DNA from 2 places in the Sphingobium sp. GW456-12-10-14-TSB1 genome. Region 1 is predicted to be linked to the other one. Evidence: predicted binding sites of a transcription regulator. Region 1 holds the regulator's gene; the other holds the start of a gene.
The links. The regulator LexA, encoded in region 1, represses DNA repair genes until DNA is damaged. The targets are predictions, from matches to a motif close to GTTCCNCNCTTGTTCT.

Region 1 (15,549 bases):
TTCCGTTGCCCCGTTGATGAACAGGCTGGTCAGCGACGGGGTGTAGGTGAAGCTGCTGTTCGCTCCGGCAGTGAAGATCGACTGGACCAGCGCTGCATCGACGCCCGTGCCAGTGCCCTTGAAGGGCGTGCCGTTGCACTGCATCACAACCGAGATGTAGCGCGGCTTGCCGGCATCCTGAAGCGCGGTGTCAGCATCACGCACAGCCGCGGCGCCGTTGATGCGCAGGCAGCTCTGGTTGGGGCTGACGATGATGCCGTTGACCAGCGCCAGATCGGCGCCGCCGCGCAGCAGCATCGAAGCGCCGTCGTCGCCGGTGTTGGAACGCTGGATATGCGTGAAGTTGGCGACCTTCAGATACTGGCGGGGCAGCACATCTTCCCCGTTGTTGGAGGCCGAGCCACCGTTCGAGTCGGTTTCGAGGAAGGTGTCGCCGATATTATTGCCTTCCCGCTGAACCGAGATGACAAACTGCGCCGTGCCGCGGAAGCCGACATCGGTATCCAGATTGTCGTCTTCGTTCCCGGTCAGCACCAGATAACGCATGTTGGCCGAGCCACCAAAGGCTTCGATGCCGTCGTCGGAGCTGTTGTGGATCTGAATATGATCAAGAACCGTGCCAGTGCCGACGCCCGAAGGCGTGAGGCCTTGCAGTTCCTTGCCGTCAGCCAGCACGAAACCCGAATAGCGGATCTGGACATAGGACATGCGACCCGAACTGTCGGCGTCATTAGCGCCGCCATAGAGCGCGTTGCTGCTGCCTTCGGTGTCGCGCTCGCACGCCGTGGTGCCTGCCGCTGCGGCCGGAGCCAGACAGTCGGTGATCTTCGCGCGGCCCAGCAGCACGATGCCACCCCACTGGCCAGACGACTGGTCAGTCGTGGTCCCCAGCACGTTTTCACGGCTGGTGAAAACGATCGGCTGCGACGCGGTGCCGACAGCGTTGATCTTGTTGCCACGATTGACCGCCAGATAGGCGTTGCCGGTGGCAGCGAATACCGTGACGCCCGGATCGATCGTCAGCGTGACGTCGGTGTTGGTGCTGGCAGCGCCCTGGTCGGTGCCGACATCGACGCGGCCGGGCAGCGAATAGATGACGCCCGGAACCTTGGCGATCGCGGTCGTGCTGGTGAAGCGGGTCGGGAAACCGCAGTTGCGCCACGTATTGCCACCATCGGAAATGGTGCCGAGGTCTGCAAGCTGCGCGGAACCGGCGATGGTCGGGCAGTTGGCAGCCGGGGTCACGCCGGTCGGCGTGGGGGTCGGCGTAGGCGTAGGCGTGGGGGCCGGGGTCGGCGCGGGGATGACAATGGTGCCCTCGCCCGGCGAAGCGATGTCGTCAGCGCCGCAGGCGCTCAGGCCTACGCAGGCGCAGCTCGCCATCAGGATCGTGTGGATACGGTTAATCTTGGCCATGTCGTCTCCGCTCCGGTAAAATACCGGGATTGTTGCTGTGCGGAGCGCAGGGGATATGATTCGGACAACGCCCCCTGTCGCCCTCCGAAGGGGCAGTTAGGGACGTCCGGTGACAGGCTTGTTCTGATTTGGTGACGAAACAGCGTCACTAAAATGACAGTTTAGTGACTTCCGTTATGCTTTCATGACAAGGGCGCGGTTAAGCCCCGCGCCCCGTGCAATTGCTTGAAACAGAAAGCTTCGATCAGCGCGACGCATAAACCGGCGTCAGGCGGCTCATCGCCCGCCGCGCTACATCGCGCGAGGATTGTTCGCTGCCGTCGGCCATCACCAGCGTCATTTCCGGGGAGAAGCGCGCGGACCTATAGGCGGAGCGGGCGTCCACCATGCGCCCCATGCCCGCATAGGCATTGCCCAGGTTGATGAGGCGCGCGGGGTCATTGGCGCTATCGGGCCACACGGCCTTCAGCCGCTTGGCCGCCTTTGCATAATCGCCAGCCGTCAGGTCGCGCGCGGCAAGGCCGCCGTCGGGAACGCCGACCACGATCACATCCTCCGGCGCACTCTGCGCCATGGCAGGCGAGACGCAAGCGAGAGCAAAACCGGCGATGAGGGCGACCTTCAGCATCATATTTTCTCCAGCAAAACCTTTTGACTATAGCGCTGATTATTTCATTATGATGACATTTGAGCAATAGCGGTTCGATGGTCGAAAAAGGATTTTCTTTTCTGTAAAAACAGACACTTATGATTTTTTCTTCATACTGTCATAAAAGTGTAATCGAACGAATGCGCAGAGTCGATAGCGATTCGCGCGGTGCTGGCCGGTTTCGCGCTGCGCGGCGACGGGCACAGGTTCAGCGTCAGGCAATCGACCAAGCGACGCCCGCCAAACGATGACAGCAAAGGGGATGAAGGTCCGGGAGGTTCTGTTGCCCGGCGCTCCCGGAGGCCGCTGAATTCCCTTCTGTTGCCCGGTGGGTTCAACCGCGCTATTTTAGAATGAAGTCAGGCCGTTAGGCCCTCATTCACGCTGCAATGGCGAGTGCTTCGTTATCGTTGGCACTTATGAGTTTTGCACAGTTTAACGGCTTACACGGGCCGGGTAAAAACATCGTCTTTGAACACACGTCGATCCTAGTTCGGCCCCGTCAGACATCCCGTTCAGCCCATGGGTCGACCGGGATATGTGGTGGAACCGCCGGGTACTGCCCCCGGGTCCGCTGCGTCTATTACACGACACAATTTATCACCATAGCCGGGCGAACCCGGCACGACCCATATGGGCGTAAAGTTGCGCCTTTTCAAGCCGCCGCATAAGGGAAGGCCGATGTGCATCGTGACAATGGCCTGGGCGGCCCATCAAGAGCAGCCGACTGCCGAGACCATGATGGCGTTCGCCTGGCCGCTTTAGCGCAGCACCGACCGAGGCTGGCGCGCGAGATGCAGCGAGGAGCGTACGACCGGCGACTCGATCAGCCTGGTTTTCATGAGGTCGCGCATCCGGTCGGCCCCATCAGGGTTCAGCATCACCACGCGGGCGCCGCCCGATGTCAGCGCTTCGATGGTGGATATAGCCAGCGCGTGCTTGGTGCAGAGCGCCTGCACATCGGCCAGCGGCGCGTCGACGTTGATCGCGCGGCTCATGCGTCGCGGCCGACGACAGGGGTGATGGAAAGACGAACATATTGGTCCAAGAGAAAGCGCCTTGCTGGCAAGCGGGAGCGCTGGTGTCTCTCGGTCACGCGAATGCTTGCGGGCAGGGTTCGCGTCGATAGGCTGGCTTTAGCAGAGGCATGTGTTCCCGTCGCGACATTTATGGCGCAGCCCGCTTCCCCTTGCGGCGCTGCCTCTCTATAGCCCTGATCCCATGATCCTCGTCATCGACAATTATGACAGCTTCACCTGGAACCTGGTCCATTATCTGATGGAACTGGGCGCGCGGGTGGAGGTCGTCCGCAACGACGCCATTTCGGCGGGCCAGGCGCTTTCCAGCGGGGCAAAGGCCTTTTTGCTCTCGCCCGGTCCCTGCACCCCCAATGAAGCGGGCGTCAGCCTTGATCTGGTCGCGGCCTGCGCCGACGCGGGCGCGCCGCTGCTGGGCGTGTGCCTGGGTCATCAGGCGATCGGCCAGCATTTCGGTGGCAAGGTGGTGCGCGGCGGCCTGATGCATGGCAAGACATCGCCCGTCACCCATGACGGCACCGGCCTGTTCGCCGGCATCCCCTCCCCCTTCACCGCGACCCGCTACCACTCGCTGATCGTCGATGATATTCCGGGCAGCCTGGTCGTCAACGCAACCAGCCAGGACGGTTCGGTCATGGGCTTTCGCCACGCGACGCTGCCGATCCATTCGGTCCAGTTCCATCCCGAAAGCATCGCCACGGAATATGGCCATGACATGCTGGCCAATTTCATGAAGATAGCGGGCATGAAGGTGAAGGCGCGCGAAGCGGCCTGAACGGGACCGCCTCCCACCCCATCTTCAATGCGGGGCTAGGCCGCTTTCCACGCCGGTCTTGTCATGCAGCGCGAAGCGATCGACAATGTCCGCGCTGGCGCGATTATAGCCGATCACATCGACCGTGCAGCCGTCGCGGCGCAGACGCGCGATGATCTTGTCGAGCGCGCCAACCCCCGAAATATCCCAGAAATGCGCGCCTGATACGTCGATCAATACGGGCGTCAATCCGTCTTCGGCCTGGAAGGCGCTGGTAAAGCGATCGACCGACGCGAAGAATATCTGGCCGACGACATTATAGGTCACATGGTCCGTCGACACTGTGCGTTCCACCGCGAACATCCGCCGAACCTTGCCTGCAAAGAAAATGCCCGACAGCAGGACGCCCGCCAGTACGCCCAGCGACAGGTCGCGTGTCGCGACCACGACAACCACCGTCGTCACCATCACCACGGACGATGTGGGCGGATGGCGGCGCAAATTGGCGACGGAATTCCAGCTGAACGTGCCGATCGACACCATGATCATGACCGCCACCAGCGCGGGCATGGGGATCTGCCCGACAAATGGCCCCAGCACCGCTAGCAAAAAGAGAAGGAATGCGCCCGATACAAAGGTGGAAAGACGACCGCGTCCGCCCGATGTCACATTGATCACCGACTGGCCAATCATCGCGCAGCCGCCCATGCCGCCGAACAGCGCCGCGACGATGTTGGCGCTCCCCTGCCCTGCACATTCGCGCCGCTTGTCACTGTCGGTATCGGTCATGTCATCGACGATCTGCGCCGTCAGCAACGATTCGAGCAGGCCGACAGCCGCCATCGTCAGCCCATATGGCAAGATGATCTGCAAGGTTTCGAGCGTGAATGGCACCATGGGAAAGGCAAAGCTGGGCAACCCCTCCGGCAACTTGCCCATGTCGCCGACGGTGTTGACGGACAAGCCCATGCCGATGCTGATTGCGCTCAACGCCAATATGGCGACCAGCGGCGACGGCACAGCCTTGGTCAGGCGTGGCAAAAGATAGATGATCGCAAGGCCGCCCGCGATCATGACGTAGGTTTCCCAGCCGACATTGGTCAATTGCGGCAATTGCGCCAGGAAGATCAGGATCGCCAGCGCATTGACGAACCCGGTAATCACCGACCGGGATACGAACTGCATGAGCAGGTCCAGCCGCAACAGCCCCGCAATGATCTGGACAATGCCCATCACGATGGTCGCGGCGAACAGATATTCGACCCCATGGTCGCGAACCAGCGGCATCACCAGCACGGCGACCGCAGCCGTGGCGGCTGAGATCATGCCTGGCCGACCGCCGGTAAAGGCCACGACCATCGCAATGACGACCGAGGCATAGAGGCCGACGCGCGGATCGACGCCAGCGATGATCGAAAATCCGATCGCTTCGGGAATGAGGGCGAGCGCAACGACGATACCCGCCATGACGTCCCGACGCGCAGCCTGTCCGTCACTGAACCATTGCTGGCGATAGCGTGTCAAAAAATCTGTCATCTGAAAATTCCACATCAGGGCATATCGCGCCGGACTACTGGCGCTGGCGTATGAACATGCGTGATGTTGTCCGGCGGATCGGCGGCCGGAATAGCCACCCGGAATTTCACCGGGTCCTTGCGAATGTCGCGGTTCATAGCGGGGCGACGACTGATTGCAAGGTCGGGCTTTGGCCGAGCAACTGGCCCCCACACGCAAAATTGCCGTCGCTCCCCCCTCGACTCACTACCCCGCTGATGATTAAGGCAAGCGCGATGACCAGCCTGCCCGATCCTTCCAGTCCGCTTGATGCGCAGGCCGCCGCCCGCGCCTTCGACCAGCTGTTCGACGCCGACCTTCCCGAAGCGGACATCGCCGCCTTTCTCGTCACCATGGCCCGGCGCGGCGAAACTGCGATCGAAATCGCGGCTGCCGCGCGGGCCATGCGCGCCCGGATGATCCCGGTCACCGCCCCGGCAGGCGCGATCGACGTGTGCGGCACCGGGGGCGATGGCCATCATACCCTTAATGTCTCGACCGCCGTGTCGCTGGTCGTCGCGGCCGCTGGCGTCCCCGTCGCCAAGCATGGCAACCGCGCGGCATCTTCCAAGGCGGGTGCAGCCGACACGCTCGAAGCGCTTGGGCTCGACCTGGACCGGGCGGCGGCCAGCGCCGAAAAGACACTGGCGGAGATCGGCATCTGCTTCCTCTTCGCACAAAATTACCATCCCGCGCTCAAGCGGCTCGGCCCGATCCGCAAGGCGATCGGCGAACGGACCATCTTCAACCTGATGGGACCGCTCGCCAACCCGGCCGGGGTACGCCGCCAACTGGTCGGCATCGCCCGCCCCGCCTATGTTCCCATCTATGCGCAGGCGCTTGCCGAACTGGGCGTCGACCGGGCCATGATCGTGTCGGGCGATGAAGGGCTGGACGAACTGTCGCTGGCAGGCGGCAACGACATTGCCGAAGTCGCGGGCCATGGCGTGGTTGCCATGCATCGCCTGTCCGCTGCCGATCTGGGCCTCTCCACTGCCCCGGTCGATGCGATCCGGGGCGGCGACGCAGCGCATAACGCCGCCGCCCTGCGCGCGCTGCTGCTGGGCGAACCGGGCGCCTATCGTGACGCCGTGCTGCTCAACGCCGCAGCCGCCCTTGTCGTGGCCGACGCGGTAGCGGACCTTAAGGAGGGCGTGGAGGAAGCGGCCGAGACGATCGACCGTGGCCTTGCCAATGCCCTGCTCAATTGCTGGATAGCCTATCAATGACCAACAAGCTGATCGAGATTTGCGATTTCAAGCGCAAGGATGTCGCCCGGCGCAAGGCCGCGACATCGCTGTCGTCGCTCCACGCCCGCGCCAGCGAACAGACGCCCCCACGCGGCTTTCGCAAGGCGCTGGACGACGCAGCCCGTTCCGGCTTCGGCTTGATCGCGGAGATCAAGAAAGCCAGCCCGTCCAAGGGGCTGATCCGCGAAGATTTCGATCCCCCCGCCCATGCGCAGGCCTATGCCGCTGGCGGCGCGGCCTGCCTGTCGGTGCTGACGGACGAACCCTATTTTCAGGGCCATGACGATTATCTGATGGCGGCCCGCTCCGCCTGCGCGCTTCCCGTACTGCGCAAGGATTTCATCGTCGATCCCTGGCAGATTTTGGAAAGCCGGTCGCTGGGGGCCGACGCGATCCTGATCATCGTCGCCGCCCTTGATGACGGGCAGATGGCGGAGATTGAGGATGCAGCGCTTGGGCTTGGCATGGACGCGCTGATCGAAGTGCATGACGAGGCGGAAATGGAGCGCGCGCTCAAGCTGCGATCCCGCCTGATCGGCGTCAACAATCGCGACCTTCGCGATTTCAGCGTCGATTTCGCCCGCACCTATGAACTGGTGGGCAAGGCGCCTGCCGGTTACACCTTCGTCGCCGAAAGCGGCCTTGGCAGCCATGCCGACCTGACCGCCATGGCCGATCATGGCGTGCGCTGCTTCCTGGTGGGCGAAACGCTGATGCGGCAGGCCGATGTCGAGGCGGCGACGCGCAGCCTGCTGACCGGCGCGTGACGGGCCTTACCCATCTCGACGCGGACGGCGCGGCGCGCATGGTCGATGTGTCGGCCAAGGCGGTGACCGCGCGGGAAGCGGTCGCCAGCGGCCGGATCGACATGATCGCCGATGCCGCTGCCGCGATTGCGCAGGGACTGGTCAAGAAGGGCGACGTGCTGGCGGTCGCGCGGGTCGCAGGGATCATGGCGGCCAAGCGCACGGCCGACCTCATCCCGCTTTGTCACCCGATCGCGCTGAGCAGCGTGAATATCGACTTCGATCTGGACGAAAGCGGCGTGACCGTCACCGCCACCGCGCGCACCGCTGGCCAGACGGGCGTGGAAATGGAGGCGCTGACCGCTGCCTCTGTCGCGCTGCTCACCATCTATGACATGGCCAAGGCGCTCGACAAGGGCATGGTCATTGGCCAGGTCCGCCTGATCGCCAAGAGCGGTGGCAAGTCGGGCGACTGGCGCGCGGCATGAGCCTGCTGCCCGTCGCCGAGGCGCAGGTTCGCCTGTTCGCCCTTGCGAGCCCGCTGCCAGCGGAAACAGCGCCGGTCGCCGCCTGCACCGGACGCTGGCTGGCCAGCGACCTACTGGCGCTTCGCGACCAGCCCTGGGCCGATCTGTCCGCGATGGACGGCTATGCCGTGCGTGCCGCTGAATGGCCGGGGCCGTGGCAAGTCACTGGCGAAAGCGCGGCTGGCGGCGCTGTGCCTGCGCCGCTGGCGCCCGGACAGGCCTGCCGCATCTTCACCGGCGCGCCCCTGCCCGCTGGCGCAGACACGATCCTGATCCAGGAAAATGCCATCCGCGAGCGCGACCGACTGACCGCCAGCGACGATCCCCTGCCTGTCGGGCGCAACATACGCCCGGCCGCGTCGGACTTTGCCACGAACGCCCTGTTGCTCGCCACCGGGACTACCCTTACACCCGCGCGCATCGCGCTCGCCGTGCTGGGCGGCCATGGGAGGCTGCCCGTCGGCCGCCGCCCCACGGTCGCGCTGATCTCGACCGGCAACGAACTCGTGCCCCCCGGCGCGCCGACCCCGGCGGGCAGTCTGCCCTCTTCCAATGCGGCCATGCTGGCGGCGATGCTGGCAACCCTGCCGTGCGACGTCGTTGATCTGGGCATCGTTCCCGATGATCTTGATGCCATGACGGCTGCGCTGAAACGCGCGGCGTCGGCGGACATCATCGTCTCTACCGGCGGTGCATCCGTCGGCGATCATGACATGGTCCGGCCTGCCTTTGTGCAGGCGGGGGGTACGCTCGATTTCTGGAAGATCAGGATGCGGCCGGGCAAGCCGCTAATGGCCGGTACCATTGCCGATGCCGTATTTTTGGGCCTGCCGGGCAATCCGGTCTCGGCCTTTGTCACCGCGACGCTGTTCCTGTTGCCGCTGGTGCGCCATCGCGCCGGATCGACCGCGCCGCTCCCGCGCCTGAGCGAGGCGCGCCTTGCCGCGCCGCTACCCGCGACCGGCGATCGCGACGATTATCTGCGCGCCTATCGGGGGGAGGCCGGGATCGTCTCCGTCACGTCGCAGGACAGCGCCGCCACGGCCGCCATGGCTATGGCCGACTGCCTGATTGTTCGCCCTGCCGGTTCATCGATCGCAGCCGCAGGCGACATCGTCACCATCCTGCCCCTGACGGACTGATCGACCGTTCGATTGGACCCGGTCCCCATGGCCGGATGCGCCGCTTCCGGTCCGTTGTTGCTCGCTTGACTCGCCTCCTTCCGTTTCCTATGTGTTCCTTATACGTTCCATGGAGGACCGCAGGCATGTTGACCCTCAAGCAGCAGGAATTGCTGAGTTTCATCCAGACCCGGCTGGAGGAAGGTGGCGTATCCCCTTCTTTCGAGGAGATGAAGGATGCACTCGACCTGCGATCCAAGTCCGGCATTCACCGGCTGATCAATGCATTGGAGGAACGCGGCTTCATCCGCCGCCTGCCCAATCGCGCCCGCGCGCTGGAGGTGTTGAAGCTCCCCGACGCCATGCACCGCGTCCCTGCGCCGGTTGCTCCGGCCAAGCCGCAACTGGCGCCCAGCCTGCCGATCGCTGCCAATGACGTCATCGAAATCCCGCTGCATGGCCGTATTGCCGCCGGCGTCCCGATCGAGGCGATGGAGGGGCAGAATATGCTGTCCGTCCCCGCCGCGCTGCTGGGGGCTGGCGATCATTATGCGCTGGAAGTGTCGGGCGATTCGATGATGGAAGCGGGCATTCTCGACGGCGATTTTGCACTGATCCAGCGCACTGATGTCGCCCGCGAAGGCCAGATCGTCGTCGCCCTGATCGACGATGCGGAAGCGACGCTTAAATATTTCCGCCGCGAAGGACAGCGCGTCCGGCTCGATCCGGCCAACAGCGCCTATGAACCGCAAATCTATGATCCGCGACAGGTGCGAATTCAGGGCAAGCTGGCGGGACTGCTGCGCCGTTATAATTAAGGCCGCCATGACGGGCTGCGGCGAGGGCGCGGTGCGACGATCCAGGGATGAGCGTCGCCCGCCATCTTCACCGTACTGACCCGCGCATCGTCCAGGTCGATGGCAATGCCGCCGGTTCGCGCCAGCATCCGTCGGTCGATCTTCAGCCAGCGCGGGCGGCACCAACGTGGCAGCGCGCGATCGGCAATGACGATGTCGGCGGCGGCACATTCCCGGCTGAACAAGGCCCGTTCGACCAGCATGTCGCTGCGGGTGGCCAGCACATGCCAGCGCCGCCCGCCCGCCTGCATCCCCACTGCGCACAGATCCGTCGAGCAGCGCGCCTGCCGCAGGTCCGCCATCGCTTCGATCGGCCCGTCATAGCCTGCGCTCTCCGCCAGCGTGTCACGCACATAATCGCCTGCGCCCGCGCGCAGCAGTGCCATGCCGCCCGTCGATGTCCGCACCGCGACGTGGCGGTCATCGCTCGTCACCAGAATATCGGGCGGTGATAGCCAAAGCACGCCGGTCACGCCGATCGCCACGGGCCCAAGGCCCAGCCAGCGCCACCCGCTGCGCCACAACAGACACCAGAGCAGCCCGCCGATCATCAGCGCGAACAGCCAGGACGGCACCGCCGGCGTCAGCATTGTCGCCATTGGACTGGCGGCGACGCCATGGGCGATGAGCAGCAACAGGTTCAGCGTCTGCGCGGTCATCCACCAAAAGGGGGCGCCCAGTCCGACAAGATCGAACAGCAACGCCAGCGCCTCCAGCGGCATCACGACAAAGGTAGTCAACGGGATGGCGACGAGATTGGCGAACGCCCCCAGCATCCCGGCCTTGTGAAAATGGAACAGCGCGATCGGCATCAGCACCAGTTCGACGACAATGCCGGTCATCAGCATTGCCGCCAGCACCCGCCCCGCCCTGCGCGCCCACCCCTCATCCCGCGCGCTGGTCAAGGCGCGAAACCGCGGATGCTCGGCCAGCGCAACCAGCGCGGTAACGGCGGCAAAGCTCATCTGGAAACTCGGTCCCGTCATCGCTTCGGGCCAGAAGGCCAGGACGATGAGCGCGCCCACCGCGACCAGCCGCAACGTGATCGCGTCGCGCCCCAGCGCCAGCCCGCCCAGCACCAGCAGCGCGGCGATGCAGGACCGCAGCGTCGGCACCTCCGCCCCGGTCAGCAGCGTATAACCGATACCCGCCAGCGCCCCGCCCGCCGCCGCGATCAGCATCAGCGGCCAGTCGAGGGCTGCTCGCTGGCTCAACGCCATCACCCGCATCAACAGGAAAATCACCGCGCCGATCAGCGCCGTCACATGCAACCCGCTGATCGAGAGCAGGTGGGCAAGCCCACTACGGCGCATCGCTTCGGCATCGGCCTCCGCAATCGCGCCCTGGTCCCCTGTCGCCAGCGCCACGGCAATGCCCTGCGCCGGCCCATCCACCTGCTCCCGAATATGCGCGAACAAGCGCGCCCGCAGCGGCGGCGGCGCGGTTGACGGGCGTAGGACGTCAATCGGTTTGAGCGCCTTGTCAGTAGCGCCAATCCCCTGAAAATAGGCACGCGCGGCAAAATCATAGCCACCCGGCACGCTGGGCGGGGCTGGCGGCATTAAACGGACGCGAAAGCGGATCACCGCCCCCTCGCCCAATCCGGCCGGAACATCCGCCTCGGCTATGTTGACCCGGATCGTGGCTGGCAGGCCTGACGCGTCGACCGGATGCAGCATGGCGCGCACCATCTGTTGCGCGGGAACCGCCCGAACCGCCATCACTTCACCCGTCACCACGGTAAAGACCGCCCGCGCCAACGGCGGCTGCCCCAACAGCACCGCTTTCCCCCAGATCAGCGCGCATCCGATGCAGGCCAGCATCCCGCCCGCCACGATCATGCGCCGCAGCCGCGCGCCATCGGGCAGCAGCGACCCCAGGCAAGCGAGCGCCAGCGCACCACAGCAAAAGGCCAGCCAGCCGGCCCTGTCGGGCAGCAGGAACCAGGCAGCGATGCCCGCGCCCAGCGCGATTGGCACCCACAGGGGAATTTGCTCGCGCTCCGTCTCCAGCCAGCTTTCCACCCGCGAAAACGCCCCGCGCAACCACGCCGCAGCCCCCCACCAAAGGGAGGTTTGTCGTGGCTCAAAAGCCATGCTAGGGGGCGACGCATTCATGGAACAGGCAGGACGAATGTCAGCGAATATGACGGCAAGTGCAACGGGAATGAACAAGCCGGTAGTGACCCGTTTCGCGCCATCGCCAACCGGGTTCCTGCATATTGGCGGCGCGCGCACCGCTTTGTTCAACTGGCTGTTCGCGCGTCACCATGGCGGCAAATTCCTGCTGCGGATCGAGGATACCGACCGCGCCCGCTCGACCGAAGAAGCGGTGGCGGCCATTTTCGACGGGCTGGATTGGCTGGGTCTGGGCGGTGATGAACCGGCCGTGTTTCAATTCGCCCGCACGCCGCGCCACGCCGAAGTCGCCAACGCGATGCTGGCGAACGGCCATGCCTATAAATGCTATGCCACGCCCGAAGAACTGGCCGAACTGCGCGAACAGCAGCGCGCGGCCAAGCAGCCGATGCGTTATGACGGGCGCTGGCGCGACCGTTCGCCCGAAGAAGCGCCTGAAGGCGCGCCTTTCGTCATCCGCCTGAAAGCCCCGCGCGAAGGCGAAACGGTGATCGAGGACGCGGTGCAGGGCCGTGTTGTCGTACAGAATGCCGAGCTGGACGATATGATCCTGCTACGGTCCGATGGCACGCCCACCTATATGCTGGCCGTCGTCGTCGACGATAATGACATGGGCGTCACCCATGTGATCCGCGGCGACGATCATCTCAACAACGCCTTCCGCCAGCTTTGCATCATCCGTGCCATGGGTTGGGACGAGCCGGTCTATGCCCATATCCCGCTGATCCACGGATCGGACGGCGCGAAATTGTCCAAGCGCCACGGGGCGCTGGGCGTGGATGCCTATCGTGACGATATGGGGATGCTCCCCGAAGCGGTGCTCAACTATCTGCTGCGGCTGGGCTGGGGTCATGGCGACGAGGAGATTATCCCGATCGACCGCGCCATCGAGCTGTTCGACATCAGCGGCGTCGGCCGATCGCCCGCGCGCTTCGACATCAAGAAGCTGGAAAATCTGAACGGCCATTATCTGCGCGAAGCCGACGACGCCCGCCTCGCCGCGCTGGTCGCGCCGCGCGTCGCCGCCCGTCTGGATCGCGCCTTGCCGGACACCGGCCTGGCGCTATTGACGGCCGCGATGCCCTCGCTCAAGCCGCGCGCCAAAACGCTTAATGAAATTGCCGAGGGCGCCGAATTTCTGTTCAAAAATTGCCCACTGGATTTTGACGAAAAGGCATTGGCTCTGCTAGACGACTCGGCGCGCGCGCTGCTGGTCAAGACAGCCGACGCTTTGAGACCAGTTCAAACATGGACGGTCGAAGCGATCGAGGACGCAATTCGCCGCGTGGCGGAGGATGCCGGCCTGGGGCTGGGCAAGGTGGCGCAGCCGCTTCGGGCGGCACTCACCGGGCGCACCGTCTCGCCGGGTATTTTTGATGTCCTCTTCCTGTTGGGGAAAGAGGGGAGCTTGGAACGGCTGACCGATGTTGGGCACGCATCGGTTGGCTGATGGCATAAATGGAGAACAATATGTCGGAAAACAAAGCCACTTTGACCGTCGGAGGAGAGACCAAGGACTATGCCGTCATGGACGGTTCGGTCGGTCCGCAGGTCATCGATGTGCGCAAGCTTTACGCCAACACCGGCATGTTTACCTATGATCCCGGTTTCACCTCCACCGCGAGCTGCGAATCCGGCCTGACCTATATCGACGGTGACGAAGGCGTCCTGCTGCACCGCGGCTATCCGATCGGCCAGCTGGCCGAAGCATCGAGCTTCATGGAAGTCAGCTATCTGCTGCTGAACGGCGAACTGCCATCCAGCCAGGAACTGGACGAATTCACCCGTACCATCACGCGCCACACGATGGTCAATGAACAGCTCACGACCTTCTATCGCGGCTTCCGTCGTGACGCGCATCCGATGGCGATCATGTGCGGCGTCGTCGGCGCGCTGTCGGCCTTTTATCATGACTCGACCGACATCAACGATCCGATGCAGCGAAGGATCGCCAGCCATCGCCTGATCGCCAAGATGCCCACGATCGCGGCCATGGCGTATAAATATTCGGTAGGGCAGCCCTTCGTCTATCCGCGCAACGACCTGTCCTATACGGCCAACTTCCTGCGCATGACCTTCTCCGTGCCCGCGGAAGAATATGTTCCCGATCCAGTGATCGTGGACGCCATGGACAAGATTTTCATCCTCCATGCCGACCACGAACAGAATGCATCGACATCGACCGTTCGTCTGGCGGGATCGTCGGGCGCCAATCCCTTCGCGTGCATCGCGGCTGGCATTGCGTGCCTGTGGGGTCCGGCGCATGGCGGCGCGAACGAAGCCGCGCTCAACATGTTGCGCGAAATCGGCACTGTCGATCGTATTCCCGAATATATCGCCCGCGCCAAGAACAAGGATGATCCGTTCCGCCTGATGGGCTTTGGCCATCGCGTGTATAAGAATTACGATCCCCGCGCGACCGTCATGCAAAAGACCGCCGAGGACGTGCTGCGCACGATGGGCGTCACCGACCCGGTGTTCGACGTCGCGCGCGAACTGGAAAAGATTGCGCTCAGCGATCCCTATTTCATCGAAAAGAAGCTCTTCCCCAATGTGGACTTCTATTCCGGCGTGATCCTGTCGGCCATCGGCTTCCCGACCGAGATGTTCACCGTTCTCTTCGCCCTGGCCCGCACCGTCGGCTGGGTCGCCCAGTGGAACGAAATGATTTCGGACCCAGCGCAGAAGATCGGTCGCCCGCGCCAGCTCTATACCGGCCCGGTGCAGCGCGACTATATCCCGGTCGACAAGCGCTAAGCCTGCGCAACCACAATGCAAAATGCAGAACGGCGCCCTGTCAAAGGGGCGCCGTTTTTCATGGGGATCAATCGTCCGCTGGCAATGTCAGGATGAAGCGCGCGCCTTCGCCGGGCGCGCCGCCAATGCGAATATCGCCGCCCATCGCGCGGGCAAGGCGGCGGGAGATATAGAGGCCCAGGCCGCTGCCCCCGGAATCGTCGCGGCCCAGCCGCTCGAACTTCTCGAATATCCGTTCGCGATCCGCGACGGCCACCCCCTGCCCCTGGTCGATCACCATGATCCGCGCCTGGCCATGATCACATTCGGTGACGATCCGCACTTCGCTGCCTTCGGGCGAATAGCGCACCGCATTGCCCACAAGGTTCACCAAAATCTGTAGCACGCGGCGAAATTCCCCGATCGCGGGCATGGTCGCGTCCGGGTCCGGCGCTGATATGCGGATATTCCGGTCGAGCGCCTTGACCGCCAGCAGCCCGGCAGCGCGGCGACCCAGATCCGCAAGATCAATCTCTTCTGCGATCACGCTGAAATCGGGTCGGTCGATTGCCTGCAAATCGGCCAGATCATCGACCAGCGCCATCAGATGCCGTCCGGCCGCTGCAATGTCCGTCGCATAATCGGCATAGTCGGGGCGCAACGGCCCCTCCAACTGGGCACTGATCGTATCGGCGTTGGCGATGATCCGCCCCAATGGCTGGCGCAGCGACCGGTCGAGCCGCTTGCCGAATTCGCCCGGATAC
Region 2 (15,549 bases), 1.0 Mb from region 1:
ATCGGTGACGCCCAGTATCGCCTGGATTTCCGGAGTCAGCGTTATGCTCTTGAGCGCGCGGGAAAATACGCCGCCGCCCTTCGAGATCAGCGCCTTGTCATAATCGTCCCAGCTTGAGCGGGGCAGCTGGAACATGCGGTTGCGCTCCTCCCAGCTTCTGGCGGGATCGGGCGCAGGATCGAAGAAGATGTGACGATGATCGAAGGCGGCGACCAGCTTGATCGCCTTGCTGAGCAACATGCCGTTGCCGAACACATCGCCCGACATGTCGCCGCAGCCCACGACGCTGATCGGTTCGCTCTGCACGTCGACGCCCATTTCGGCAAAGTGGCGCTGGACGGAGATCCATGCTCCGCGCGCGGTGATACCCATCGCCTTATGGTCGTAACCGTTAGACCCGCCGCTGGCAAAGGCATCGCCGAGCCAGAATTTGCGGTCGAGCGCAATGCCATTGGCCACGTCGCTGAAGGTCGCCGTCCCCTTGTCGGCGGCGACCACGAAATAGGGGTCGTCGCCATCGCGCACGACGACCTGGGCGGGGTGCTTCACATGATCGTTGACGATATTGTCGGTGACCGACAGCAGCGCGCGGATGAAGATGCGGTAGCTTTCCGTACCCTCGGCCAGCCAGGCATCACGATCGGCCTGCGGATTGGGCAATTGCTTGGGATAGAAGCCGCCCTTGGCCCCGGTCGGCACGATCACGGCGTTCTTCACCCGCTGCGCCTTCATCAGGCCCAATATCTCGGTGCGGAAATCGTCGCGCCGGTCGGACCAGCGCAACCCGCCGCGCGCGACCGGCCCGGCACGCAGATGGATGCCCTCTACCCTGGGGGAATAGACCCAGATTTCGCGCCATGGCAGCGGCGCGGGCAGGCCGGGAACCTGCGCGCTGTCCAGCTTGAACGCCAGCGCCTCGACTGCGGCCTTGCTGAAGAAATTGGTGCGCAGCGTCGCGGTGATGACCGCGCGCAACAGGCGCAGCACCCGATCCTCGTCGATCGCGGTCACGGCTTCCAGCCCGGCGTCGATCGCCGCCTGCGCCTCGGTCACGCGCGCGTCCGCGCCATCGCGCGCGGCGGGATCATGCAGCGCCTCGAACAGGGCGACCAGATTGACGGCAACCCCCTGCGCACGGCGCAGCGTTTCGGCAAAGGTCGCCATGCCATAGGCCATGCCGGTCTGGCGCAGATAGCGGAACAGCGCCCGGAACAGCACGACCGATCGCGGCGTCAGCCCGGCGGTGACGATCAGTTCGTTGAAGCGGTCATTTTCCGCCCGGCCTTCCAGCACCTGGGCGATCGCTTCGGTGACGATGTCGGCGCGGTCGACCACGCCCTGTGCATCGCCGCCAGCGGGCAGTTCCAGCACGAAACGCTGGACATGGCCCAGCGCGCCCTTCTGGCCATTGGCGTCGATGGCCGTCGTCATCTCCTCGATCACGCGAAAACCGAAATTCTCGAACGCCGGGACGACTTCTGACAAGGCGATCGTCATATGGCTGTAGAGTTTGAGCCGCAGCCGTTCCGCGCTATCCTCAGGATTGCGATAGATGCGGATCGATTTGTCGTCCGCCCCGGACAGACCATGGATCAGGCGGATGTCGATAGCCGCTTCGGCTGGCCCGGCGCCGTTGCGATAGACCGCAGGGAAACCCCCGGCGTAGCGTTGCGCCAGCGCGGCGGCGCGGCCCGGCTCCTCGGTCTGGGCCAGCGCTTCCTCGACGGCGGGCAGCCAGCCGCGCACCATCTGCTTGAGTTGATGGTCCAGTTCCGCGTCATCCGGCACCACGCCGCCTTCGCGCAGGTCGAGCGTGATGCGCAGCAGCGCCAGTCCGCCTTCCTCCAGCGCGATCGACCAGCTGAGAACCGGCCCGTTCGACGCCTGCGCCAGCATATCCTGCACCGCCATCCGGCGCGCGGTCGACAATTCGTCGCGCGGCAGCCAGACAAAGGCATAAAGATGGCGCGCCAGTGCGCTGGTCGCGAGCGCCAGTTTCGGCCGCGGCCGGTCCGTCAGCGACATGAAGGTCAGCGCCAGCCGCTCCAGCGTCTCGCGATCAAAGCCGATCGTGATGTCATGGGGCAGGGCAGTGAGCGCGTGGGCCAGCGTCTTGCCCGCATGGCCCGCCGGATCGAAGCCGAACTTGTCCATCAGGTTCGACAGCGTCGATCGCAGCAAAGGCACCTTGTCCGGGGTCGCCGACAGGCCCGAACTGGTCCACATGCCCGCATGGATCGACAGCGCCTTGACCTCGCGACCTTCGCGCACGGGGATGATGATCAGGTCGAGCAGCACATGGCGATGAATGCGCGAGAGGCGGCTGGACTTGATGATCAGCGGCGTGCGTTTGCCTTCCTCGAACCACACGAAGGCGGCTTCCAGCGAAGCCGGGGCGATCAGCGTCTTGTCGCGCAGGGTGCAGATGCCGAGCTGCGACTGGGTGGTACCGTCGCGGTTGCACAGTTCGTGCCCGGTCTGGGTGAAATGGCGCGCCAGGAACCAGCGCAGCAGCGCCGCGCCTTCCTCATCCGGCACAGCATCGGCGTCCGCCGACATCGCCGCCTGCATCGGCGCCCAGTCCGCCACCGCCGCCCGCACGTCGGCCAGCGTATCGCGCATCGCCTTTTCCAGCGCCCGCCGCGCCTTGGCGTCTGCCCGGTCCGCTTCCATGTAAATCATCGATTCGCGCCGCGCGCCCGGCGCGTCATCGTCCAGAATGGCGGCGATTGATCCGTCGGCATGCCGGGTTACCGACAGGACGGGGTGCAGCAGGCGGTGGATGGTGATGTCGGCGGCCGCGAGCGCGTTGGCGATACTGTCGACCAGAAACGGCATGTCGTCGTTGACGATCGCGATCCGCATGTAACGGCCATTGGCGCCTTCGCCCAATGTTTCGACCATGATGGCGGCTTCGCCCGGCTTGCGCCCGTTGGCGGTGCGGCCCAGAAAGGCGGCGGCGGCGGCAATGCCATGCTCGTCCAGCCCTTCGCGTTCGCCGGGCAGCGCACCACGCTCCAGCGCTGTCTCCAGCGCCTCCCGAATGAACTTGTCGACTTCCTTGATGTTCGCGTCCGCCAGCGCCGTCATTCGCCTAACCTCTCATGCGGGTTCGTCCCGCTTGGAATTGAACGGAGGAGGCACTGGATCGCCGCCATGCGTCTCCTCGGCTTTCGAGCGTCTATATGCCTCCGCCCATCGGGAGGCTCAAGTCTGATTGCGAAATAAAGTGTCTTAACATTGAAATAATATGATGCACCGCAACATGCCCCGAACAGGCCGGCGGGGCAGGTCGTGACGTGACTATCGGCCAGCCCGCGCCGCATGTCGAGCGGGATACAGGCGCTTTCGGCGCATTTTGCCGCGATCCGCCCAAGCCAGGCGGCGCGTCGTGCCGCGCCACGCCTATATGTTGCAGCGCTGTCCCAAAGGGGGGGCGGCTCTGTTACTCCGTGAACATATTTCTGTCGGTGACGACCAGATTGGTGACCCCGCAATAGTCGACCGGGCTGGTGAACGCGCGGGCGTCGGCAAAGACCACGCGGGTCTGCACTTTGCAGCGTTCGTCGCCATAAAGGCGCTCTAGTGGCACGGTGGCCCTAGACAAAGGGTTAGTACTATCGCCAGCGACTTATGTTACCAGTTGCCGCCTATGTCCTTGATGGCTTTAAGAGGGGCTTTCTCGCGTTCCGAAGGACTGGCGTGGTTGCGCACTAGTTCCAACATTTCCGGGGCGGACCCGGATGCATATTAGCCCATGTGATCTGCGATCAAATACTCTCGTGCAATGGTCAGGAACTGATCACTACTTGCTGCATCGAAGAAGCGGACCCGATAGGGTCGGCCAGCCCATCCAGCAGGGCGAAACCGACAACTTCAAAGCCGCGTTGCAGAACAGGATGAAACCAGCCGTGGATGGGTCGTCGAACATACCTATCCTGCTTGACTATCAGCGGGGGAGGGGGAAATTGAGAACGGGGGAATAGTCTAGAGCTAACCCTTTTCACAACTTGCAGGTGCCAAGTTGCTCAATTTGGACGGCTTTATTAGTTGCAAAGTATCTCTCAGCGTTGCCCACCGCGGCAGGACAAGATTAAGATATTCTAAATAGTAATCCATTATTTCTGACATACTTTTTACATCATTTCCTGTAATTAGCACAGAAGATGATATCATACTAGTATAGACTGAAGCGATATGTTCGTAAGGATTCTTAGATAGTCGATGGCGATGTAGGAATTCTGCTATAGTTAACATGATGCACCATGCTCTTACGTCGGATCTGGCATGGGTTTTATCAAAAGTATAATCATCATTGTCCCGATAAGGAATTACGTCATCACCGAGAAACATAAGAAACGCGCATATCAAAGAAAACTCACCTAAGTCGTTAGGGGATTTATACGAAAATTTGAGAAACTCTGGTACTTTTGAATATTTTTTATTCATGGCGCTGCGAACCATGTTTAGCCAACCAATTGCAGCAAAAGCATCGGCGTCAAATTCTAGCGTGTTATACGTTCTCAACGAGGAGCTTCTGTCCTCGAATAAATGAATTCCATCAATAGAAAGAAAATTTTCTTTCGATATTTTAAAATCTAAATGCCCGTTCAAGATATGGCCAATTTCATGAAATATAACCATTCCAAAGACGCCACATAATAGTTTAAAAAGAGATGGATCTTTGGTGGTCGTAATAATAGGTATTCCATTTTCTCTAGGTAGTTTTTTGTAATTTTTTTCTGTGATAACTTCATGGAAATCATCTGATATGTCCATGAATTCTTTTCCAATTTCAGTACATGGCCATATGCTGCAGTTTCTAGCTAGTAAACCAGTAAGTCCGCTAAAATAACAAATAACATATCTGTCTCGTATTTTAGAACAAAATGCATTTTCTAAACCATCACAATCAATAAAGCAGATATTAATTTCCGAATTGCAACCCCATGTTAAATTACAGTAATTTATAATATTATCTGCTAAATTACATAGGACGGCATTGATCGGGGATAATGAATAAATATCTGAGAGTCGGTTTCGAAACTCATGCTGACCGTGCCAGTCTGCGGATCATGAGCAGTGCGGCGGCGGCGTAGAGGAAGGCCGCTGCGGATTTCAGCGTAGCCTCGACATCCTTGGCCAGGCGGCGATTTCGGTTGATCCATGCGAAGAAGCGTTCGACGACCCAGCGTCGTGGCAGGACGACAAAGCCGGTCTGACCGGTGATCTTGTTGACGATCTCGACCTTGATATTGGTGGCCTGGGTGACGCGCTCATGGTTGTAGCCACCATCGGCCCAGACCTTCTCGATGAACGGGAACAGGCTGCGGGAGATTTGCAGCACTGCGCCGCCGCCATCACGATCCTGCACATCGGCGGTGTGGGGTTCGACCAGCAGCGCCCTGCCATCGGTATCGACCAAGGCATGGCGCTTGCGGCCCTTGATCTTCTTGCCGGCGTCGTAGCCCCGTGGGCCGCCGCTTTCCGTAGTTTTGACGCTCTGGCTGTCGATGATGGCCGCGCTCGGGCTGGCTTCGCGCCCCACGCGTTGACGATCCGCCATCACCAGCGCGTGGTTTATCCGCTCGAACACGGCCTCGTCCCGCAAACGGGCAAACCAGCGATAGACCGTCTGCCATGGCGGAAAGTCTTTCGGCAGCAAGCGCCATGCGATCCCGCCGCGCAGAACATAGAAAATGGCGTTCACGATCTCACGCATCGGCCATCCGCGCCGTCGTCCGGTCGAACCGGGCATCGGCAGAAAAACTGCGATCAACTGCCACTCCGCGTCGATCAAATCCGTCTGGTATCGCTTCGAGACCCGCGTATGCTGCGCGCGGGTGGCTGGGGTCCACATACCTGCCTCCGAGATGTCTGCAAACTCCCGGAATCACATGTGCCTCAGCTGCTCAACCCCTTTCGAAACGGCCTCTGAGTAGCTTATTATTTTTCCAGAAAATCCCCTTTTTTCTAGTATGTTCTCGATGTCGCCAAATCTATTATCAGGCAAATAGTGTTGAAAATAGTGACCAAATGAACCAGAGTATTCATTTTCAGATATGGTCATTTCAATATCCAATAATTTATTACAATAAAACATAGAAATTGATCTACATATCATTTTCAATAGTTTTATTAATTAATTATATGCCCCTGTATATTATATAGAAAACTCATTCATCAGTTAAGCTAAGATTGAAGCGAGATGTTACCCCGTAAATCATCGCGGCTCTTCACAACCGTCTCCGATGTGCCCTCAGCTACCACCTCGCCGCTCTTGACGCCGCCCTCTGGTTGACTGCGTTGACCGTACCCCGGACGGTCTTGGCGCGTTCAAATGTCGAGGATTCAATCATTCTGCGGCCTCGGCCTTTGGACGAGCCAAAAGGGGAGCGAGATAGTGGCCAGTGAAACTGCGGGATTCCTTGGCGACCTTTTCCGGCGTGCCCTCGGCAACCACTTCGCCACCCTTCACGCCGCCTTCCGGTCCCATGTCGATGATCCAGTCGGCGGTCTTGATGACGTCCAGATTATGTTCGATCACGACGACGCTGTTGCCCTGGTCGACCAGCGCGTGGAGGACTTCCAAGAGTTTGCGGACATCCTCGAAATGGAGGCCCGTGGTCGGTTCATCCAGAATGTAGAGGGTGTTGCCGGTGGCGCGGCGGGAAAGTTCCTTGGCGAGCTTGACCCGCTGCGCTTCGCCGCCGGACAGGGTCGTGGCCTGCTGGCCGACCTTGATATAGCCAAGGCCCACTTCGGCGAGCATCGCCATCTTGTCGCGGATGGGCGGGACGGCCTTGAAGAATTCGACCGCGTCCTCGACCGTCATGTCCAGCACGTCGGCGATCGACTGGCCCTTGAACTTCACCTCCAGCGTTTCGCGATTGTAGCGTGCGCCGTGGCATACGTCGCATGTCACATAGACGTCGGGCAGGAAGTGCATCTCGATCTTGAGCACGCCGTCGCCCTGGCACGCTTCACATCGGCCGCCCTTGACGTTGAAGCTGAAACGGCCGGGCTTGTAGCCGCGCGCCTGGGCTTCGGGGAGGCCCGCGAACCAGTCGCGGATGTTGGTGAAGGCGCCGGTATAGGTGGCCGGGTTGGAGCGGGGAGTGCGGCCGATGGGTGACTGGTCGATGTCGATCACCTTGTCGCAATGTTCCAGGCCCGTCACCTTGTCATGCGCGCCGGCCAGAATGCGGGCGCCGTTCAGGGCGCGGGCGGAGGCGGCGTAGAGCGTGTCGATGGTGAAGCTGGACTTGCCGGAGCCGGAGACGCCGGTGATGCAGGTGAAGGTGCCAAGCGGGATCGATGCGGTGACGCCGCGCAGATTGTTGGCGCGGGCATTGTGGACGGTGATCTTCTTGCCCGATCCCTTGCGGCGCTTCTTCGGCACGTCGATGCGGCGGGTGCCGTTCAGATAGTCGGCGGTCAGCGACCCTTTGGCGGCGAGGATGTCGGACAGCGTGCCCTGGGTGACGATCTGCCCGCCATGGATGCCTGCGCCCGGCCCCATGTCGACGATATAGTCGGCGTGGCGGATCGCATCCTCGTCATGCTCGACGACGATCACGCTGTTGCCCAGGTCGCGCAGGCGCTTCAAGGTCACGAGCAACCGGTCATTGTCGCGCTGGTGCAGGCCGATCGACGGTTCATCGAGGACGTAGAGTACGCCGGACAGCCCGCTACCGATCTGGGACGCCAAGCGAATGCGCTGGGATTCGCCGCCGGACAGCGTGCCGCTGGTGCGGTCGAGATTGAGATAATCGAGCCCGACATTGTTGAGGAAGCCCAGGCGCTCGACGATTTCCTTGAGAATGGCCTTGGCGATCTGGTTCTGCTGATCGTTTAGCTTGTCCGGCATCGCGGTGAAGAAATTGAGCGCGTCCACGACCGATCGGCGGGTGGAGAGGGAAATATCCTCGCCCGCAATCTTGACCGCCAGCGCTTCGGGTTTGAGGCGCGCACCGTGGCAGGTTTCGCAGGGCTGGGCGCGCTGATATTTGCTCAGTTCCTCGCGCATCCAGGCGGATTCGGTTTGCAACAGACGGCGGTTGAGATTGCCGATGACGCCCTCAAACGCTTTCTTCACCTCATAGCTCTTGCGGCCATCCATGAATTTCAGGGTGACCGGCTTGCCGCCGGTACCGTGCAGGATGATGAGCTTCACTTCGCCCGGCAGGTCCGACCAGGGTGTGTCGAGGCTGAAGCCGAATTCCTTGGCCAAAGAGCCGAGCACTTGCATATAATAGGGACTGGGCGGGTTGGATTTTGCCCAGGGGACGACCGCGCCCTTCTTGAGGCTCAGGGCTTCGTTGGGGACGACCAGTTCGGGGTCGAACTCCAGCCGTTCGCCAAGGCCGTCGCACGCCGGGCAGGCGCCCATGGGCGCGTTAAAGGAAAAGAGGCGCGGCTCGATCTCCGCGATGGTGAAACCGCTGACGGGACAAGCGAATTTTTCACTGAACACGATGCGGTTGGCGGGGATGCCGGACCCCTTCATCTTCTTGTCGGCGGCAGGGGCTTCATCCTCGCGGCCCGGCACGACGCCATCGGCCAGATCGACATAGGCCAGGCCGTCGGCAAGTTTGAGCGCCTGCTCGAAACTGTCGGCGAGGCGGGTACCCATGTCGTTTTCCACGGCCAGGCGGTCGACCACGACTTCGATGTCATGCTTATATTTCTTGTCGAGCGCGGGGGCGTCCTCGATCAGCATCATTTCGCCGTCGATGCGGACGCGGGTATAGCCCGCCTTCTGCCATTCGGCCAATTCCTTGCGATATTCGCCCTTCCGCCCGCGCACGACGGGCGCAAGGAGGTAAAAGCGGGTGCCCTGCGGCAGCAGCATCACGCGATCGACCATCTGGCTGACGGTCTGGGCGCTGATCGGCAGGCCGGTGGCGGGGCTGTAGGGGATGCCGACCCGCGCCCATAACAGGCGCATATAATCGTAGATTTCGGTAACGGTCGCGACGGTCGAGCGCGGATTCTTGGATGTGGTCTTCTGCTCGATGCTGATTGCGGGGCTCAAACCCTCGATATGCTCCACATCGGGCTTCTGCATCATCTCCAGAAACTGGCGCGCATAGGCGGAAAGCGATTCCACATAGCGCCGCTGTCCTTCGGCATAGATGGTGTCGAAGGCGAGCGAGCTTTTGCCCGATCCCGACAGGCCAGTAATGACGATGAGGGAATCGCGGGGCAAATCGACATCGACGCCCTTGAGGTTATGCTCGCGCGCGCCGCGCACACTTATGTGGGTCAGACTCATGGGGCGTGTTGTTCCAGATTTGTTCTGTTCGGGCAAGTCCATCTGCCGATCGTCCCGACAGATGGGGCGAGGGCAGGGATTTGAGAAGGGAAAATCCGCACCGTGGAGCGCAAAGCTAGCTGCCCTGTACCAAAGACATGGGCGTTGATTTGCGCGTCATTGCCGATTTTGTCGGCCATGACGTAGCGTCCAGTCATCCGACTGAGCCTATCCTGGCCAACGCAGGAACGCTGCCAACGGCGCGTCCCATGTCGTTGGTGGATGTCGGTCGGCGGTTTGTCGCCGGGGAATGCCGCCGGGCGTATTGCCGGGGCAGGTTGTCGAACGGGGCGTTCGCGCAGCGGCATTGCAGCTATGATGAGCGCCATGCAGAAAACGGCTGCGCAGATGTCGCACCGTCTTTTCCGCAACAGTTCATCCCGATCCCGGTGCCCGACAGCATCCTGGATACGCCCCCGGCCATCCCTTGCGCCGGGGGCGTTTTCTCGTTTGGCTGGCGCGGACCGATGCGCTGACCCTGCTGTCGCAGGCGCGCGAATTCCGCATCCGCCATTCGTTGCGATTCCCGCTTTCCGTTACGGCAAATGTCGTTTGGCGGCCTGTTCATGTCGTTCGTCGCGCTGTTTGTCCGAGCCGCGCGGCGCTTTGTCGATGGGAGCGTCGTTGGCCGATGCGGAGTGCCGCCGGTCGAACCAGGCGGGCGTCATCATCGGCCCGCGCCTAAACAGGGTGGGCGAACGGGAGACGGCGCCGACCCCAAATGATCCCCAGGCCCGCCCCGTTCGCACCCGGACCGCCGCCCGCCCCTAACAGGCGGTGGTCGATAAGTGGCGATTGAGCCACAGCAGATTTGAGGAGATAAGCCCATGTTCCGTTCGACCCTTTTCGCCGCGCTCGGTTCCTTCGCGCTGATCGCCACCGCCGGTTCGGCTTCGGCTGGTGAATTTATATCCAATGGCCGCACGAGCGAAGTGCGCCATGGCGACCTGAACCTGTCCAAGGCGTCCGACCAGCGGGAATTGCGTCAGCGCATTTCCCGCGCGGCAAACCGGGTTTGCAAGTCGACCGACCACGCCACCAAGCAGGCATGCAAGACGCAGGCGATCGCGCATGTCGAAGCGCCGGTCAACGCCGCCATCGCTCGTGCCGAAACCAGCGAACGCTATGCCGATGCAGGCGCGAAGGGCATGCAGAACTGATTACCGGGGTACCCGCCAAATTGTGAAGAAGCCCGGCCAATGCCGGGCTTTTTTGCGTGAGGGCAGGGCGACGCGCCGTTGTTCCGCCTCAGCGTCCCGTCATGGCGCGGGCGTTCGCCAGGAAGGTGCGGCCAATGCGGATTTCGTTACCGTCGACGAGCGCGGCGAACCAGACGCCGCTGCCGTCATGACGCAGGCGGGCGATATGATCGCGCCGGACGATGTGGGAGCGATGGAGGCGGACGAACTGCTGCGGATCGAGCCGCTCCTCCAAGCTGCTGATCGTCTGGTGCAGCAGATAGCTGTGGCTGCCGACATGCAGGCGCATATAGTCGCGTTCGGCTTCGATCCGGTCGATCTGGTCAGTGGCGATGCGGATCAGTTCGGAACGATGGGGCACCCAGAATTCTTCGGCCCAGTCGGGTTGTGGTTCGGCGGGTGCAGGGATGCCTTCGGGCGCGCGGTTGCGCAACACTGCCTCGACCCGGTCGATGGCGCGGGTCAGGCGATCGTGCGCCACGGGCTTGAGCATATAATCGATGGCGGCCAGGTCGAAGGCTTCGACCGCGAACCCTTCAAAGGCGGTAACGAAGATGACGGCCGGGCGGATGCCCATGCGCCCGACCGCGCGGGCGACGCCGATGCCGTCGAGCAACGGCATGGCGATGTCGAGCATGACGAGGTCGGGCTTCAATCCTTCGATCAGGCGTAGCGCAGCTTCGCCATCGGTGGCGGTGCCCACAAGCGCGATGCGCGGTTCACGCGCGCACAGCATCTGGAGCCGCTCGACGGCAAGCGGTTCATCGTCAACGATCATGGTGCGGATGGACATGGACGTCAGCAACCCCGACGGATGATGGGTAGGGTGAGGAGGACGGAAAATCCCTTCTCCTCGCGCGGACCATAGGCGATCTGGCCCTGATCGCCAAAGCGCGCTGATAGCCTGTCCCGCACATTGGCAAGGCCAATGCCGCTGCCGCTGTCCGACAGGCTGGGCGGGTTGTCGCCATCGTCGGTGACGGCGATGTGCATCAATCCGCCATCTTCCCTTGCGGTGATACGGATCTCGACCGGGCTGGAGGTGCGCGAGACGCCATATTTGATGGCATTTTCGACGAGCGGCTGGAGGATGAGGCCGGGGACGCAAGCGCTCATCAGGCCGGGAGGAATATCGATCACCGTATTCAGCCGGTCGGGAAAGCGAACCCCCTCAATATCGAGATAGAGTTTCTGGAGATGGACTTCCTCCTCCAACGGCACGTCGTCCAGCGGATCGCCGGTCAAGCTGGTGCGGTAGAAGTTGGAGAGTGACATGATCATCTGCTCCGCCTCGTCCCGCCGGTCCTTCATGACGAGGGAGGAGAGGGAGTTGAGCGTGTTGAACAGGAAATGCGGGTTCACCTGATAGCGCAGCGATCGCAGTTCGGCCTGCTGGGCCGCGCGCTCCAGCCGGGCAGCGCGGCGTTCCGTACGATGGGCTTCGCTGGCGTAGGACAAGGCGAGATAGAGGCCAGCCCAGGCGGCGAGGAAGAAATAGCGGCTGATCGCATCTTCGACGATCTGGATCAGGGCAAAAGCCTCTTCGCTGGCATATTTGCCCCGATCGCCGTCGGTGAAGATATTCACCGGGTCATAGACGTTGAACATGTAGAAATTGGCAGACGCCATCGCGAGCGCGAAGGGGGCGGCGAGCGAGAAGGCGGCGACGATGCGGACGCTTAAAGGCTTGGCGTCGAAGCGGCGCAGCACCAGGTAGAGAACCCAGGTGACGACTATGCCGATCACCGTGACGACGGCGCGGCGAATACCCAGTTCGCCCTGCGATTCAAAGCCCATCACGGCGGCGCGCAGGGTTACGAGTATGGCGTAGAAGAGCCAGAAACCAAGAATGGAATAAAGCGCGACCGCGGGGGATACGCCGCGTTCGCCGTCGTCGGGAAGGCTTGTCATCTTCACCTTTTACGCGCTGGCGGGGGAAATGTCGCCCCATGGCACGGTAGCTGGTCGAACTGCCCCGCCCGTTGGTCGAACATGGGAACCGCCGCCCGCCGCCGCCCGTTGAAACAGGCAAGAAGGAGAGTGTGATGAACGATCAGGATGATGTCCGCCCCAACAGTCGCGAGGAAGCGGGCGATGCGCGTGAATCCGATGCACAGGATCATGTGCTGAGCGAGGAAGAGAAGCTGGACGAAGGGTTGAAGGATTCGATGGATGCGTCCGATCCACCAGCCGCCACCCGTCCGGGTGACAAGGGCGATCCGGTGCCTTCGTCGGGCTTCAAGGAAGGGCAGGATTGATGGTTCTTTGCCGCAAATCATGCTAGTTTTGCTTCGCGGGATTGCGAATACGCACCTGCGTTTTTGAGAGGAGCGATCATCCATGCCGACATCTGCCACCCCCGCGATCGAACGCATAGCCCGCGTTCTTGCCGGCCGTCAGCTTAGCCTGAATGGCGGCGGCAGCGATCCCCATGCGGCAGGCGCGGTGGATGCGGCGTGGCCCAGTCATGTCGATGATGCCTATGCAATATTGCACACGTTGCGCGAACCGGACGCGCAGATGGCGCAGGCGGGCGACGTCGCGGTGTGGCGCAGCATGATCGGCGCAGTGCTGGAGCGACAGACGGGCGCGTGAAAGATTGCGCAACCGAGGCCAAATTTTCATGTTGCGCCGCACAACAAAATCTGGTCCGTTGTGAATGGCCGTGGAACAGGCGCTTAAGCCTTTAGCAACCATAAGAGGCGCATGTTCCTACGATCGACTTGGAGTCGGAGGGCATGACAATGGGTACGAGTGCAAGACCTGCGGACGGGGCCGTAACCTTGGCGGAATTGCGTGAATTCGCCAGTTTCCCGTCTGCCACGCAACGCTATATTCGTCGGTCGCTGGATATTGGGCTGCATCGTCGCGATGCGATGAAGCTGTGGTCGCGCGACATGGTGGAGGAAGCCTCCATTCGCGCACAAGCCCGCATCTATGGCCGGATCGAGGAGATCAAGGCGCGCGTGCCCGATGATAGTGGGCTGGATCAGGTCGAGCCATTCATGGCGCCGCTCGTCACCATCTCCGCCTTCGATCTGGGGCAGGACCGGCTGGCAAGTTTTTCGGCCTATCGTTTTCTTTATGAGCGGCTGCTGGGTGCGGGGGCACGGCCCTGGCTTCCGGGCGCCTTCTGCGCGGCGGCCAGTCTGCCGCATTTGCATCCCGAAAAGCGTCGTACGCTGCTTCAGTCGATCAGCGAAGCGGCGGCGACGGCGGCTGGCTGGTCCAACCGCGAGCCGACCTTCTACCCCGAATGGGTTGAGAAGGTGGATATGAGCAAAGCCAACTAAGGCTGACTGGACGCCGCTTCCGGGGGGAGGCGGCGTTTTTGTCGTCAATCCTCTCCTGCCGGGGGAAGCCTTTTCAGGCGCTAATCCAGACTTCCACCGGCGTCTGCGCCTGAAGCAGGGCAAGGCGGATAGGCAGTGTTTCGACCGGGCCATCCTCCAGCGCTTGGGCATAGACCGCCTTCTTGGCGTCGCCGCTGATTTGCAGAAAGATGTGGCGCGCGGCCAATATGGCGCTGGCCGTCAGCGAGAGGCGCTGGTGCGGCGCTGCGGGGGGCGTGACCGCGATGGTGCGGGCGGTGCTCGATAGGCCATCGGCCAGTTCCGCCGCAGCGGGAAAAAGCGAGGCGGTGTGGCCATCCTCGCCCATGCCCAGCAGCACTATGTCGAGCGGCCAAGGAATGGCGGCGAAGGCGGCTTCGACGGCGGGCCGGCCTGCATAAGCATCTGCCGCGTCATTTTTCATCGGCACGAAGTGCGCGGCGGCGGCCGGGCCGGTCAGCAAGGTATCGCGCAGCAGCCGTTCATTGCTGTCGGGCGCATCGGGCGCCACCCATCGTTCGTCGACCAAAGTTACGACAACCTTGCTCCAGTCGAGCGGGGTGCGGGCGAGTGCCTCCAGCACGGGCTTTGGCGACCGGCCACCGGACAAAGCGAGGCTAGCGGTGCCGCGCGTTGCGATCGCTTCGCTCAGCACGGTCGCGATGCGGGTGGCGAGGTCGGCGGCGGCTGCACCACCGTCGGTGAAATGATACTCTGTCGGCATGTGATTATTCCACGGTTTCAGGCAGGGTGCAGATGTCGATCCATTTAGCGTCAGTCAGTTGCGCGAGGCGGGCGGGGGTGAGTTCGACCGAACTGGTGCGTGAACCGGCGGCTGGAAAGACGGTGGCGAAGGCTTGGAGCGAGACGTCGCAATAGACCGGAAGCGGCGCAGCGAGGCCGAAAGGGCAGACGCCGCCGACCGGGTGGCCGGTGATGGCCTCGACTTCGTCAGCACCAAGCATGCGGGGTTTGGCGCCGAGCGCGGCTTTCGCCTTTGCGTTATGCAGGCGGGCATCGCCACGGGTACAGACCAAGGCGACGGTGTCACCGACGCGCAGCGACAGCGTCTTGGCGATGCGGGCAGGCTCGACGCCCAGCGCCTGCGCCGCCTCCAGCACGGTAGCTGTGCTGACGCCCTGGTCGATGATCGCGATGTCCGGCGCATTTGCAGCGAACCAGGCGCGTACGGAGGCTTCGCTCATCAGGCGCGTTCGCTCAGGCTGCGCTCCCATGCCAGGGCGTGGCGGACGATGAGGTCGAGATCGGCGTAGCGCGGTTCCCATGGGAAGGTGGACAGAATGGCGCGATTGTCGGAGATCAGCGCATCGGGATCGCCCGCGCGGCGCGGTCCCAAGGTGCGGTTGATGGTCATGTTGGTGACACGATCCACGGCGTCGAGCACTTCAAGGACGGAGAAGCCCCGGCCATAGCCGCAATTGAGCAGGTGGCTGCGCGCGGGATCGGCCATCAGGGCTTCGAGGGCGAGGACATGGGCGGCGGCAAGGTCCGTTACATGGATATAGTCGCGAACGCCGGTGCCGTCAGGGGTGTCGAAGTCCGTGCCGAAAACCGAGACGCCTGCGCGCTTGCCGAGCGCTGCTTCAACCGCGACCTTGATGAGGTGGGTGGCGCCTGCGGTCGACTGGCCGCTGCGTCCCTGCGGGTCCGCCCCCGCAACGTTGAAATAGCGCAGGGCGCA

Region 2: uvrA (excinuclease ABC subunit UvrA) is a predicted target of LexA. The motif match lies at 9,288-9,303, and genes of this name have one in related genera.

Annotation. Positions count from the first base shown of each region.
Region 1 covers NZ_JBWKZI010000001.1:1,445,784-1,461,332, forward strand. Annotated here, with positions in the region: gene AC07X9_RS07025 (beta-helix domain-containing protein) at 1-1,416, opposite strand, end outside; gene AC07X9_RS07030 (tetratricopeptide repeat protein) at 1,661-2,044, opposite strand; RNA gene ssrA (transfer-messenger RNA) at 2,373-2,728, opposite strand; gene AC07X9_RS07040 (hypothetical protein) at 2,827-3,063, opposite strand; gene AC07X9_RS07045 (anthranilate synthase component II) at 3,287-3,877, shown strand; gene AC07X9_RS07050 (SulP family inorganic anion transporter) at 3,902-5,392, opposite strand; sul1 at 5,457-5,512, opposite strand; gene trpD (anthranilate phosphoribosyltransferase) at 5,647-6,639, shown strand; gene trpC (indole-3-glycerol phosphate synthase TrpC) at 6,636-7,427, shown strand; gene moaC (cyclic pyranopterin monophosphate synthase MoaC) at 7,424-7,894, shown strand; gene AC07X9_RS07070 (molybdopterin molybdotransferase MoeA) at 7,891-9,075, shown strand; gene lexA (transcriptional repressor LexA) at 9,201-9,872, shown strand; gene AC07X9_RS07080 (ComEC/Rec2 family competence protein) at 9,869-12,007, opposite strand; gene gltX (glutamate--tRNA ligase) at 12,027-13,499, shown strand; gene AC07X9_RS07090 (citrate synthase) at 13,520-14,806, shown strand; gene AC07X9_RS07095 (sensor histidine kinase) at 14,874-15,549, opposite strand, start outside.
Region 2 covers NZ_JBWKZI010000001.1:419,975-435,523, forward strand. Annotated here, with positions in the region: gene AC07X9_RS02125 (NAD-glutamate dehydrogenase) at 1-3,090, opposite strand, end outside; gene AC07X9_RS02130 (hypothetical protein) at 3,446-3,592, opposite strand; gene AC07X9_RS02135 (hypothetical protein) at 3,994-4,779, opposite strand; gene AC07X9_RS02140 (IS5 family transposase) at 5,048-5,860, opposite strand; gene AC07X9_RS02145 (hypothetical protein) at 5,894-6,070, opposite strand; gene uvrA (excinuclease ABC subunit UvrA) at 6,356-9,277, opposite strand; gene AC07X9_RS02155 (hypothetical protein) at 9,853-9,987, opposite strand; gene AC07X9_RS02160 (UrcA family protein) at 10,144-10,476, shown strand; gene AC07X9_RS02165 (LytR/AlgR family response regulator transcription factor) at 10,565-11,308, opposite strand; gene AC07X9_RS02170 (sensor histidine kinase) at 11,314-12,426, opposite strand; gene AC07X9_RS02175 (hypothetical protein) at 12,561-12,773, shown strand; gene AC07X9_RS02180 (hypothetical protein) at 12,856-13,110, shown strand; gene AC07X9_RS02185 (hypothetical protein) at 13,260-13,808, shown strand; gene pgl (6-phosphogluconolactonase) at 13,882-14,571, opposite strand; gene AC07X9_RS02195 (YbaK/EbsC family protein) at 14,576-15,052, opposite strand; gene galE (UDP-glucose 4-epimerase GalE) at 15,052-15,549, opposite strand, start outside.